3 regions of the Paenibacillus allorhizosphaerae genome follow, and region 2 is predicted to be linked to each of the others. Evidence: riboswitches for the same ligand, from Rfam matches in the RefSeq annotation. Region 2 holds a riboswitch; each other region holds the start of a gene.
What was found. Region 2 has a riboswitch for S-adenosylmethionine ahead of metA (homoserine O-acetyltransferase MetA). Riboswitches for the same ligand answer to the same signal wherever they lie in the genome.
Positions count from the first base shown of each region.

Region 1: linked by a shared signal. The riboswitch ahead of ACFQI7_RS06870 (NUDIX domain-containing protein) and the one ahead of metA (homoserine O-acetyltransferase MetA) in region 2 are both predicted to bind S-adenosylmethionine.
Region 3: linked by a shared signal. The riboswitch ahead of ACFQI7_RS06445 (methionine ABC transporter ATP-binding protein) and the one ahead of metA (homoserine O-acetyltransferase MetA) in region 2 are both predicted to bind S-adenosylmethionine.

Region 1 covers NZ_JBHSRV010000001.1:1,560,861-1,565,087, reverse strand. The annotation lists gene abc-f (ribosomal protection-like ABC-F family protein) at 1-1,604, shown strand, start outside; gene ACFQI7_RS06875 (undecaprenyl-diphosphatase) at 1,806-2,390, shown strand; SAM riboswitch class I at 2,444-2,552, shown strand; gene ACFQI7_RS06870 (NUDIX domain-containing protein) at 2,650-3,129, shown strand; gene ACFQI7_RS06865 (ABC transporter permease) at 3,335-4,138, opposite strand; gene ACFQI7_RS06860 (ABC transporter permease) at 4,142-4,227, opposite strand, start outside.
Region 2 covers NZ_JBHSRV010000004.1:380,263-384,489, reverse strand. The annotation lists gene ACFQI7_RS18095 (HRDC domain-containing protein) at 1-564, shown strand, start outside; gene corA (magnesium/cobalt transporter CorA) at 669-1,604, opposite strand; SAM riboswitch class I at 2,137-2,267, shown strand; gene metA (homoserine O-acetyltransferase MetA) at 2,384-3,310, shown strand; gene ACFQI7_RS18080 (PLP-dependent transferase) at 3,307-4,227, shown strand, end outside.
Region 3 covers NZ_JBHSRV010000001.1:1,451,362-1,455,588, reverse strand. The annotation lists gene ACFQI7_RS06450 (amino acid permease) at 494-1,951, shown strand; SAM riboswitch class I at 2,089-2,225, shown strand; gene ACFQI7_RS06445 (methionine ABC transporter ATP-binding protein) at 2,417-3,448, shown strand; gene ACFQI7_RS06440 (methionine ABC transporter permease) at 3,429-4,097, shown strand; gene ACFQI7_RS06435 (MetQ/NlpA family ABC transporter substrate-binding protein) at 4,150-4,227, shown strand, end outside.

The DNA of each region.
Region 1 (4,227 bases), on a different contig from region 2:
ACGATTGCAAGCAACCCGAACCGGCCGGTGTCAGAATGAATGACCGGGTCGAAACCGAAAGCGCGCCGGATAGCGGCGCCGATCCGCTCGCGGCATCCGAAGGCGATTTGGAAACGGTGATGACGCAGTATAACGATGCCTACGCGCAATATTTGCAGCTCGACGGCTACGGTTGGGAAGTGAAGGTGGAGAAATGCTTGCAGCAGTTGAAGCTGGAGCCGTCGGTATGGGGCCAGTCGTTCGACCGGTTAAGCGGCGGGCAAAAGACAAGAGCGCAGCTGGCCGCCATGATGGTGCGCGAACCGAAATTGATCGTGCTCGACGAACCGACGAATCATCTGGACGCGGAGACGCTCGATTGGCTGGAGCAGTGGGTCCGGACGTATCCCGGCACCGTATTGTACGTTTCCCACGACCGGACGTTCATCGACCGGACGGCGACTGCGATCATCGAGCTGGAGCCGCACGGCTGCCGGCGCTATGAAGGCGGGTATACCGATTACCGTGCGCAAAAAGAGCTGGAGCTTCGCACGCAGGAAGCGTTGTACAGGAAACAGCAGCAGGAACGCGAGAAGCTGCTGGAAAGCATTCGCAAGTATGCGCAATGGTTTCAGCAATCGCACAAGGCGGCGGGACAGAACGATTTTTACCGCTCGAAGGCGAAGAAGAACGTTTCCCGGATGCATGCCAAAGAGGCGGCCTTGGAGCGGCTGGAGCTAAACGAAGTGAACAAGCCGCGCGAAACGGCGCAACTGAATATGCAACTGGACAGCGAAGCGGTCGGCGCAGCCGTGTTGCTGCGCGTGGAAGACGCAAGCTTTGCTTATGAGGAAGGGCGTTCGATCTTCTCGCAGTTCAGCCTGACGGTGAACCGGGGCGACCGCATCGCGGTGATCGGCCCGAACGGTGCAGGCAAGTCGACGCTGCTGAAGCTGGTCACCGGTCAGCTGTCTCCGGCATCCGGGCACGTGCGGACGAATCCGCAATTGTCCGTCGGCTATTTTGCACAGGAGCTCGGCAACCTGGAGATGGAGGAAACGATACTGAACAGCTTGCTCAAGCTGCCGGACATGACGCAATCGCAGGCACGGACCATACTCGGATGCTTCTTGTTTTCGCGCGACGATGTATTCAAGAAAATCGGACATTTGAGCATGGGGGAGAAATGCCGGGTCGCATTCCTGAAGCTGCTGTTCGGTCGAGCGAACATGCTTGTGCTGGACGAACCGACCAACTATCTGGATATCGATACGCGCGAGCGGGTGGAAGATGCGCTCCATCATTATCCCGGTACACTTCTGCTCGTTTCGCATGACCGCTACTTAGTTCGTAAAACGGCGAATCGGCTCGTGATCATGGATGGGTGTCATCCGCCGCAGGCATTTCCCGGAACGTATGACGAGTACATGTCCAAAGATCGGAGCAAACCGTTCACGGCAGAGGCGCTTCGTAAAGAAAACGAGCTGGGGCAGCTCGAACTGCGTCTCGCTCGACTCATCGGCAGCCAAGAACCGGAGCAGCCGAAGGAGCGGCAAGAGCTTATGAAGGAAATACGACAGGTGCGCGAGCGAATTGCGGATCTCCGTCGGGAGAAGAACGAATGACGGCAGCGGGGTTTTCCGCCGCATTGTTTCACGGACAACAACATTAACATCGGAGATTCAGCAAATTACTACAGCTTTTGGTTGAAAAATCGCGCTTTCAGACTTTTTCCGACGAAATCATTTCATCAGGTGAAAAGATTGTAAAGATTATGTTAAAATGGGTTGGTGCTCGATATCATAGAAATGAGGTCATACAGGTCGATGAACTACGAATTATTCCAATCCATTAATGATTTAGCGGGTCAAAGTCCATTGTTGGACGCAATCATGATTTTTATTACGAAAAAAGCGCTGTACATGTACGCACTTATCCTGCTGCTTATGTGGTTCCTGGGAAGCGAGCGTTCCAAAAGAACCGTTGTGTTCGCCGCAATTACCGGCGCGCTGGGATTGCTGATCAACTTCATTATCGGCCAAATTTATTTCGAACCGCGGCCGTTTGTCGCACACACGGTGAAACTTCTGGTGGATCATGCCGCCGACGCATCTTTCCCGAGCGATCATACGACCGGCGCCTTCTCGCTTTCGCTCGCCGTATTGCTGCTTAACCGCAGAATCGGTTCGTTTATGCTGGCGCTGGCGATTTTGACCGGATTTTCGCGGATCTATGTCGGTAACCATTATCCGTTCGACGTGCTTGGAAGCATCGTTGTTTCCTTGGTGGTCAGCATCGCAGTGTACAAGCTGAGCCCGGTATTTGAGCCGGTTTCTCGTGCGATTATCGCCATTTATAACCGCATTCCGTTCGTCCCGAAGAATAAGAAGGGCGTATCGGCCGGACATTAAATTTCAGTTGAAGTTTTGGAAAAGTATGTTAATCTATTGTCACAATTGAAAATCTCTTATCCAGAGTTCGGTGGAGGGACTGGCCCTATGAAACCGCGGCAACCGGCTTGCTCAGCAAGAACGGTGCAAATTCCTGCAAGGCGCATGCCTGGAAGATGAGAGGGAAGAATACGGCGATTTATGCTGCAGCCCCCTGTCATTTTTTGATGATACGGGGGTTTTTCAATTTGTACATAAACAAGAACAGGGGAGACGAGCCGTGACAATAAGAACAAGGGTCGCCTGCATAGCGGTGCGGGACAACGGGGTGGTTCTAATGAAAAAGCTCATTCCAAGCTATTTCAACTTCAATCAATTAACGCCGCCTGGAGGAGGGCTGGAGCTGAACGAAACGTTGGAGGAGGCTTGCATTCGGGAAATGTACGAGGAAACCGGCTTGATCGTCGAACAGCCGGTCATGAAAGGCGTTATTTCTTACATTAATTACGCGAACAATACATGTGCCGTGACGATGCTGTTTTATACGAATCAAGTACTCGGCGATCTCGTAACAAAAGAGCCGGAGAAGCATATCCCGGAATGGGTCGATCTGACAACCATTCGGGAGAACAAGCTTGTTCCCGAATATTACAATGCGTTTATTGGGATGGTTTTGGCCGGACGGCCGCTAGTCAACGCCAGGCTGGAATGGAACAAGCCGGGAGCTGGCGTGCCTTTCGGGTGGACGGTCGTATCGTAGCAGAAATGCGAGGTGCAATTGCTCGAATATGAATCGCATGCTCCCATAACTGGGCGGAACGGACGAGGCGGAGCTAATCCAGCGGTACCATGAGAGAGCGGGCTTGCCTGAAAATCAAAAAGCGCCCCACGCATCGATGCTCTCGTCGAACATGCCGGACGATTGCACTGTATTAACGGAAGCGCCTGTTTTTTTGCGCATGATTCTATGATCCAGTACTCTGGTACCGGTTAACGCCTTTGTGCCATATAAACAGCGACAATACAAGCAGCACGATGCCGATGATCGGGGTGCCGAACCGGAACCACGAATGGAACAAGCCTTCTCCTTCTTTACCCAAAAAATATTGCGATGGATAAAAATTGACGAAGCCGTACGGGACCACAAACGTCAAAAAGATTTGAATCCACTTGCTATAAATCGAGATCGGATAGTCCATGAAGCCGCGAAAACCGTAAATCATCGTATCGGTAAACGAATTCGATTTGACGAACCAGAAACTCATCGCCCCGGAAATAATCAGCAAGGCGGCCTGGATGAACGTCGCGCCGGCAATCGTCAGGATGAAATAACATACATTCAGAACGGTCCATTCGATATGCAGATGCTGAAAGCAAATGGAGAATACGATGGCCGACAAAATAATATGCCCGAGGAAATGCTGGTTGAATTGCCGGAAGATCAAGTGGACCAGCGGATTCATCGGCTTGACAAGCACGCCGTCGAACTCTCCGCGCTGAACCATCCATTCGAGCGCGCGCATCGGCGACCAGACGAACAAACTGCAAATGCCGTAGGACAGCAAATTCAGCGTGTAGAGAAACAACACTTCATAGAAACTCCACCCGCCAATGCTTTTGAATTTCGAAAGCACGATCCAAATCCCCATGTACGTCGAACCGTAGGTCGTAAATTGAATGAATATATCCATGAAAAACGAGAAACGGTATTCCATCCTTGATTTCAAATAGATGGACAAAAATTGCGAATACAGTTTCAACACATGCATGCGTTAACCTCCCTGGATGACCAGCTTGCTGATGCCTCTTCTCCATACAAGCTCCGAGACGAGAAGAAGGATGCCGATCCACATGAACT
Region 2 (4,227 bases):
GTGGAAGAGCTGCAGCAGCTTCCAGGCTTCGGGCGCGGCAAGACGGCTGCTTATGGTGCGGATATACTGGCTTTGACGGTCCAGTGCGAGCGCAATACGTCGTTCCCGCTCACTTGGGTCGAAGGCGAAATCAACCGCGAGGACTTCCACGGCTGGCTGCTGCAGGAGAAAGAGCGGAAGCGGAAGGCGGAGGTGGAGAAGCAGGAGATGAAGCGCACGCTGCTGGAGGCGATCCATCGGGGCGAGCGGCTTGATGCGCTGCAGGAGCAAATCAAAGTGCAGCGCCGCGACCTGCTGCTGTGGATCGAAGAACTGGACCGCGAGGGCTACGATCTGGAGGCGTATATCGAACAGGTGTTGGAACAAGTGCCGCAGACGGAGAGAGAGCACGCATGGCAAGCGTTCGAGCAGCAAGGGGACCGGTACTTGAAACCGATACTGCAAACCGTTTACCGCGATAATGAGTTCAGCGCGAAAGAGGTTGACCGGATTTATGAATGGCTTCGCCTGCTTCGTCTGAAGTTTCGCCGCGTGAACGGGTTAAAGACGGGGGAGGCGAGCTGAGCGAACGACGGAACAGAAAAGGTTCTTGCCGATAGATTAACAACGGCAAGAACCTTTTGTCGCCATGGCAGGCGCATCGTATCTTTATAGCGGCGAAGCAGGCTTCACAGCCAATCTTTTTTGCGGAATAAGACAAACATCGAGGCGCCGACCAACACCATGAAGACAACCGCCGCGACGCCGCCGAAATCCCAATGAAGACCGGGGATGTAATCGAAGTTCATCCCGTAAATGCCTGTGATGAACGTCAGCGGCATGAAAATTGTCGTTAGCGCTGTAAACACGCGCATAATCTCATTCGCGCGGCTGGCGATGCTCGATTGATAAGCTTCGCGCAAGTTCGCCATCAAATCGCGGAACGTATCGAACGTTTCCGATATCTTTACGGCATTCTCATAAATGTCGCCGAAATATTTTTTCAGCGGCTCGCTGATCAGCCGGAGCTCTTTTTTGTGCAGCGTGCCGATGACTTCCTTTTGCGGGACGAGCACTTTTTTCAACCACAAAATTTCGCTTCGGAGGCCGATAATTTCGTTCAAATGCGATTTTTTCGTATGCATGAGGATGTCTTCCTCAAGTTTCTCGATCTTCGCTTCGATCCGGTCGCCGACATTCATGTAATTGTCTACGATCAGGTCCATCAAGTGGTATAAAAACTGATCCGGCTGCGTAACTTCCTCTTCCCACAGAATGGGTTTCAGCGCACGGATTTCATTGATTTTTTGACGAGTGATGGTAATGATATAATGCTTGCCCAGAAAAATATTGAGTGCGCGCAGAAAAATTTCTTCGTCATCGAAACGGATGCTGTTCATCACAATAAAATAATGTGTATCGTATAGTTCGATCTTCGGACGCTGCTCTTCTTCCGTCAGTACGTCTTCGACGGCAAGCTCATGAAGATGAAATAAGGGCTGTAACATTTCCAAATCCTCAACATCGGCGTCAATCCAATAAAAACCGTGGTGAGGCGGTTCGATCGTCTGGGTAATGTCTTCGACAAGCGTGAAAACGCCGTCCTGAACTAAGCGTGCCTTCATAGGTTCCACCCCTTCGTGTGATCGAGAGGAACTTTGGCCAACCGGCCGCGCTTTCGTGCAGGCGTTTAGTAAGCATCTCAACGATGCTGCGTATCAAAATCGAAGGACGTTTGCGCAAGCATCGAACGAGTCCGGCCGCCGGGTTCCGCTCGAAATATTCGGTTGTTGTTGAACGCAGATACTCCTCGGGTCTCCGTCCATTCGATTGCTGCACCCCTTTTTACACGTTTATTGCGTCGAACTGCGCACGGCAGCGTCAACGATCCCTGTTTGCACCGCTGTCGGCCATTTTTCAGGAATACTTGTCTAAGTATAAACCTTCAAAAATAAGCTTTCAAGACAAAATCAGCGGATTCGATGACCCTGTTTGCATTTTGTCTTACTATATGCATATGCATTCGGGGGGATTTGGTTCCTATGGGTGCAGCATCCCGCGATAGAAGGCGATTGTCATAACGTTCTTCTTGACGGTGGAACCTTTTTCGATTACATTAGTAATATCCAAACACAACCAAATAGATTCGGTTTCACACTCTTATCAAGAGCAGGTCGAGGGACTAGCCCGATGACACCCGGCAACCGACAGAACTTTGCGCTTAACCTGCGCAAGGCGATGCACGGTGCTAATTCTTGCGGAAGCTTCAGGCTTCTGGGAGATGAGAGAGGACGATGTATGCATACAAAGGCCTTTCTCGTACGTGCGGGAACAGGTTTTTTTTGTCGCCTTCCGCATTTTAGAGTGCGAGATGAACGAATCCAGCCAAGAAGGAGTGAACCCGATGCCCATTAAAGTTCCTGACCAACTGCCGGCAAAAGAAGTGCTCATCAACGAGAATATTTTCGTTATGGACGAAAGCGTTGCTTTTCATCAGGACATTCGACCGCTTCGCATTGCGATTTTGAACCTGATGCCGACCAAGGAGACAACCGAAACTCAACTGCTGCGGCTGATCGGCAACACTCCGCTGCAAGTCGAATTTATATTGCTGCATCCAAGAACGCACACTTCCAAAAATACGTCTCCCGAGCATTTGGAGCAATTTTATAAAACGTTCGACGACGTGAAATATGAGCGTCTAGACGGTATGATCATCACTGGGGCGCCGGTCGAATTGTACGATTTCGAAGACGTCACTTATTGGGATGAACTGAAGCAGATTATGGAATGGAGCAAGACGCATGTTACTTCCACGTTCCACATTTGCTGGGCGGCTCAGGCAGGTCTGTATCATCATTTCGGCGTGCCGAAGTACGGTCTCGAAGAGAAAATGTTCGGGGTTTTCCCGCACACGGTAAGCAAGCCGAACGTGAAGCTGCTGAGAGGCTTTGACGAGCTGTTCCTCGCGCCTCAATCGCGCCATACCGAAGTGCGGCGGGAAGATATCGAGCGCCATCCGGAGCTGGAAATTTTGTCGGCATCGGAAGAAGCGGGCGTATACATCGTCGCTACGAAAGACGGAAAGCAAATTTTCGTTACCGGTCATTCCGAATACGATGCCTGTACGCTTAAATACGAATATGACCGCGACATCAACAAAGGGCTCGAGGTTGCCGTTCCGAAAAACTATTACCCGAACGACGACCCGTCCAAACCGCCGCTGAATACGTGGAGAGCCCATGCGAATCTGCTGTTCTCCAACTGGTTGAACTACTATGTATATCAAGAAACGCCGTATGATCTGCACAAGGGAGAGTATGTAATATGAGCCACAGCGGCAGCGAAGATTTGAAAATCGAGAGCCGACTTGCACAAATCGGTTCCCAGGAAGAGCCGGTTACCGGAGCCATCAGTTTTCCGGTGTATCAAGCGACGGCGTTCCGTCATCCGAAGCTTGGGCAAAGTACGGGCTTCGATTACGCTCGGACGAAAAGTCCGACGCGCAAAGTGCTGGAGGACGCGATAGCGGAGCTCGAATCCGGCGACGCAGGGTTTGCCTGCAGCTCGGGGATGGCGGCGCTGCAAACGATATTCGCTTTATTCAGCCAAGGGGATCATTTGATCGTATCGCTCGATCTGTACGGAGGGACGTACCGGCTTCTGGAGAAAATCATGTCCCGTTTCGGCGTCACCGCTACGTATGTGGACACGAACGACCTGGATGCGCTTGAATCCAATGTTCTGCCGAACACGAAAGGAATTTTGATCGAAACGCCGACCAACCCGCTGATGATGATTACGGATCTTGCGCTTGTCTGCGGCTGGGCGCGCAAAAAAGGCTTGATCTCCATCGTCGACAATACGCTGCTCACGCCGTTCTTCCAACGTCCGATCGAGCTTGGCGCCGACATTGTCATTCATAGCGCAACCAAATATTTGGGCGGGCATAACGACGTGCTCGCTGGCTTGATCGTCACCAAGGGCAAAGAGCTGTCCGAGCAAATGGCGTTCCTGCATAATTCGATCGGAGCGGTGCTCGGCCCGCAGGACAGCTGGCTGCTGATGCGCGGCATGAAGACGCTGGCGCTGCGCATGGAGCGCCATCAGCATAACGCAACGGTCATCGCCTCCTATCTTCAAGAGCATCCGCTCGTCGAAGCAGTATATTACCCGGCGCTTCCGAGCCATCCGGGGCATGAGGTGCAAAATAAGCAATCGTCCGGCAATACGGGTATTTTCTCCTTC
Region 3 (4,227 bases), on a different contig from region 2:
AACGGCGAACCAATCGAAGCTTTGCTTCGCGAGCAGCTTGCGCTGCCCTTTGAATTCGTCGTCGTAAAGTTACGTCATCGTCGTTCGCCAGCGGAAAGTTCGCGGAGTGCTGTCTGATGAAATACAAGCATCGCTCGAATTGAACGGATTGCCGATGAATAAATTCGGTTGTTATGAAAGAAAATGACAAGGTAAAACGGATTGGCAATTGACGGAGGAGCGGATTCGGTCGGTGAAGCGGATGATCGAGGGGGCAAGCACGAAGCAAACCAGCGATGCGAAAGTTATCAAGATTGCGATGGCGAAATTTGAATCGTGTAGGAGCGGCAAAAAGTCGCCGAAGACATGCGTGAGGGACCTAGCCATACAATTATATCCATTGCTTAGAACTCTGTTTTTCCGTAAACTATTATAGGTTTGTAAGTATAGGTCACCGAAACCGCCGTTTTCGTTGGCCTCTTTATTTTCTCTAGCAGAGAAAGGAATTATCTGGATGAACAACAAGATGGAAACAGCGTCGCCTCAGCAACTAAAGCGTGGGCTGAAAGCGCGACACATGATGATGATTTCCTTGGGAGGATCGATCGGCACCGGTTTGTTCCTTGCGAGCGGAGGCGCGATTCATTCCGCCGGACCCGGCGGAGCGCTCGTAGCATACGCCGCAATCGGTATCATGGTTTATTTTCTGATGACAAGCCTTGGCGAGATGGCTGCTTATATGCCGGTAGCCGGCTCTTTCAGCACGTATGCAGGGCGTTTCGTCGATCCTGCGCTCGGTTTCGCGCTTGGCTGGAATTATTGGTTCAACTGGGCCGTGACGATCGCCGCCGAACTGTCGGCCGCAGGGCTGATCATGAAATTTTGGTTTCCGGACAGCCCTTCGCTGCTCTGGTGCGTTCTTTATTTGGCGCTTATGATCCTGATCAATTATTTATCGGTACGGGGATACGGGGAATCGGAATATTGGTTCGCCTTTATTAAAGTGGCAACCGTCATCATTTTCATTGTCGTAGGCCTCATGATGATCGTCGGCATTATCGGCGGTCAAGCCGTCGGATTCAAGCATTTCACGGAAGGGGATGCGCCGTTTCACGGCGGATTCATGGCGATGCTGGGCGTCTTTATGGCCGCGGGCTTCTCGTTCCAGGGAACCGAGCTGATCGGGATTACGGCCGGAGAAAGCGAAAACCCGCGAGTCAACGTGCCGAAAGCGGTTCGTCAGGTGTTTTGGCGTATTTTGCTGTTTTATATATTGGCCATACTCGTTATCGGTCTGTTGATTTCGTATACCGATCCGGTGCTGATCAATGCCGATGTGGATAACATAGCGGTAAGTCCGTTTACGATCGTATTCGAAAATGCGGGCTTTGCCTTTGCCGCTTCGGTTATGAACGCGATTATCCTGACCTCCGTTTTGTCGGCAGGCAGCTCCGGCATGTACGCTTCAACGCGAATTCTTTGGGTACTCGCCAAGGAAGGCAAGGCGCCTCGCTGGCTCTCCGGCTTGAACCGCCGCGGCGTGCCGGTTGCCTCGCTGGTGGCTACGGCGGCTATCGGCATGCTGGCCTTTTTTACCTCGCTCTTCGGCGACGGGGTCGTGTATATATGGCTGCTGAATTTGTCGGGGATGTGCGGCTTTCTTGCCTGGCTCGGCATCGCGATCAGCCACTACCGCTTTCGCAAAGCGTATGTGCTGCAAGGGCGGAGGATCGAAGAGCTGCCGTTTCGAGCCCGCTGGTTTCCGTTTGGGCCGATCTTTGCCTTAATCCTTTGTCTCATTGTAATGATCGGACAAGGCTTTTCGGCATTGTCCGGAGAGGCGGTCGATTGGTATGCGCTGCTGTCCTCTTATATCGGGCTGCCGTTGTTTTTCGCGATGTGGGTGTGGTACAAGCTCAAGCACAGCACGAAGATGATTCCGCTCAAGGACTGCCGGTTTGATGAAAATTGATCGATGCCATCATTTTCATAGGCTTTGACCGGCGAGTTTGCGCCTAAAAAGTATTGACGGAATGAAAATTATTTTATACACTAACCGAGTGTCGAATTAACCAGTGGTTAGCAATGGAATAATCGAATAACGGAAACTTCTTATTAAGAGAGGCGGAGGGACAAGGCCCTATGAAGCCCGGCAACCGTTCCAACCGGTAGGAACCGCAGCGTTTCTCACCGTGGAAGTCTGGTGCCAATTCCTCCAGAACCGTCCTGGTTCTGGGAGATGAGAGGGACAAGAGTTAGCATATAACCCCTGGACCTCTGTGTCCAGGGGTATTGTTTTTTAAGATCAGAATTTATAAGTTTTCAGCGAAGCTGAACAATTCTGATCTTTCAAGAAAAGCTTCCGTTAAAACACGAATGTATCTTCATCGAAAGGCTTCGATTAGAAGCTTTTCTTATCGGGAGGAGGTGTCGCACAATGATCGAATTGCAGCATATCGTTAAGGACTACCAGTCCGGCAATCACAAGGTGACGGCGCTGAACGATATTAACCTGAGCGTGAACAAAGGGGAAGTGTTCGGCATTATCGGCCACTCGGGTGCTGGGAAAAGCACGCTGATCCGGACCATCAATTTGCTCGAACGCCCAAGCTCGGGGCGGGTATTCATCGATGGCGTCAATATGACGGAGCTTGCGAGCCGCAAACTGCAAGAGGAACGGCGTACGATCGGCATGATTTTTCAGCATTTCAATTTGCTCAGCTCGGCGACGGTGGCTGATAATATCGCTTTTCCGCTTCGCCTGGCGAAACGTTCGAAAGAGACGGTGGAGCGAAGAGTCGCGGAACTGATCGGGCTTGTCGGACTTGACGGCCATGAGAACAAATATCCCGCCCAGCTGTCTGGTGGGCAAAAGCAACGGGTCGGCATTGCCAGAGCGCTCGCTACGAATCCAAAGGTTCTTCTCTGCGACGAGGCGACTTCCGCCTTGGACCCGCAAACGACAAACGCGATCCTTGCTTTGCTTTTGCGGATTAACCGGGAGCTCAACATTACGATCGTCCTGATTACGCATGAGATGCAGGTGATCCGTTCGATTTGCGACCGCGTTGCCGTCATCGACGGCGGAAAGATTGTGGAGACGGGGCCGGTATCGCAAGTTTTCCTGAAGCCGCAGCACCCGACCACCCGGGAATTCGTTGAACAGGTGTCGGGCGCGGTGGACAAAGGGCTGCCGCTTATGGAAGAAGCCGGCGAGCCGCAGACACTCATACGTATTACATTTATCGGGGAGCAGACGTATGAACCGGCGCTGTACGAGACGATGCGGGACACGAACGTTCCTTTCGTCATATTGCAAGGAACTGTCTCCCGGCTGAAAAATACACCGTACGGACAGCTTGTATTGGAGCTGCACGGCGCGCAAAGGGACACGGAACAAGCAATCGAAAGGCTGCGTAGCCGCGGCCTCGATGTGGAGGTGATTCGACATGGATCTGACCGCGCTTAAGGAGCTGGATTGGGCGGAGATCGGACAAGCCAGCTATGATACGCTGACGATGCTGGGGGTGTCCACGTTATTTACCGTGCTGATCGGGCTGCCGCTCGGGGTAATCTTGTTTGTGACGGCCCGCGGACAGCTGCTGCAGCAGCCGGTAGTGTATTCGGTGTTATCCGTGATCGTTAACGTGCTGCGGTCCGTACCGTTCATCATTTTAATGATCCTGGTCATTCCGTTCACGAAGCTGCTGGTCGGCACCTCCATCGGCGTTCCGGGTACGATTCCACCGCTCGTTATTGCGGCCGCGCCTTTCTTTGCCAGACTGGTGGAGACGTCGCTGCGCGAAGTGGACCGCGGCGTCATTGAGGCTGCGCAATCGATGGGGGCGACGTATTGGCAAATCATATGGCGCGTGCTGCTGCCTGAAGCGCGTCCGGGACTGATTGCGGGAATTACGATTACGGCGGTCACGCTGGTTTCGTACACGGCGATGTCCGGAGCGATCGGCGGCGGAGGGCTCGGGGATTTAGCGATCCGCTACGGCTACTTACGCTTCCAAATGACCGTTACGATTGTGACCGTACTCATTTTGCTTGTGTTAGTTCAAATCCTGCAATCGCTAGGCGACCGGATCGTCCGGAGATATCAGCGGAAGTAAGGATTTTCATATATAAATAATATTATGTTACAACGATAGGGAGGAACCAACCGTGAAAAAAATCGCAATGACCGCATTATCGATCGTTCTAGCCTTTTCGCTTTCCGCTTGCGGCAAGAAAGAAGCTGCT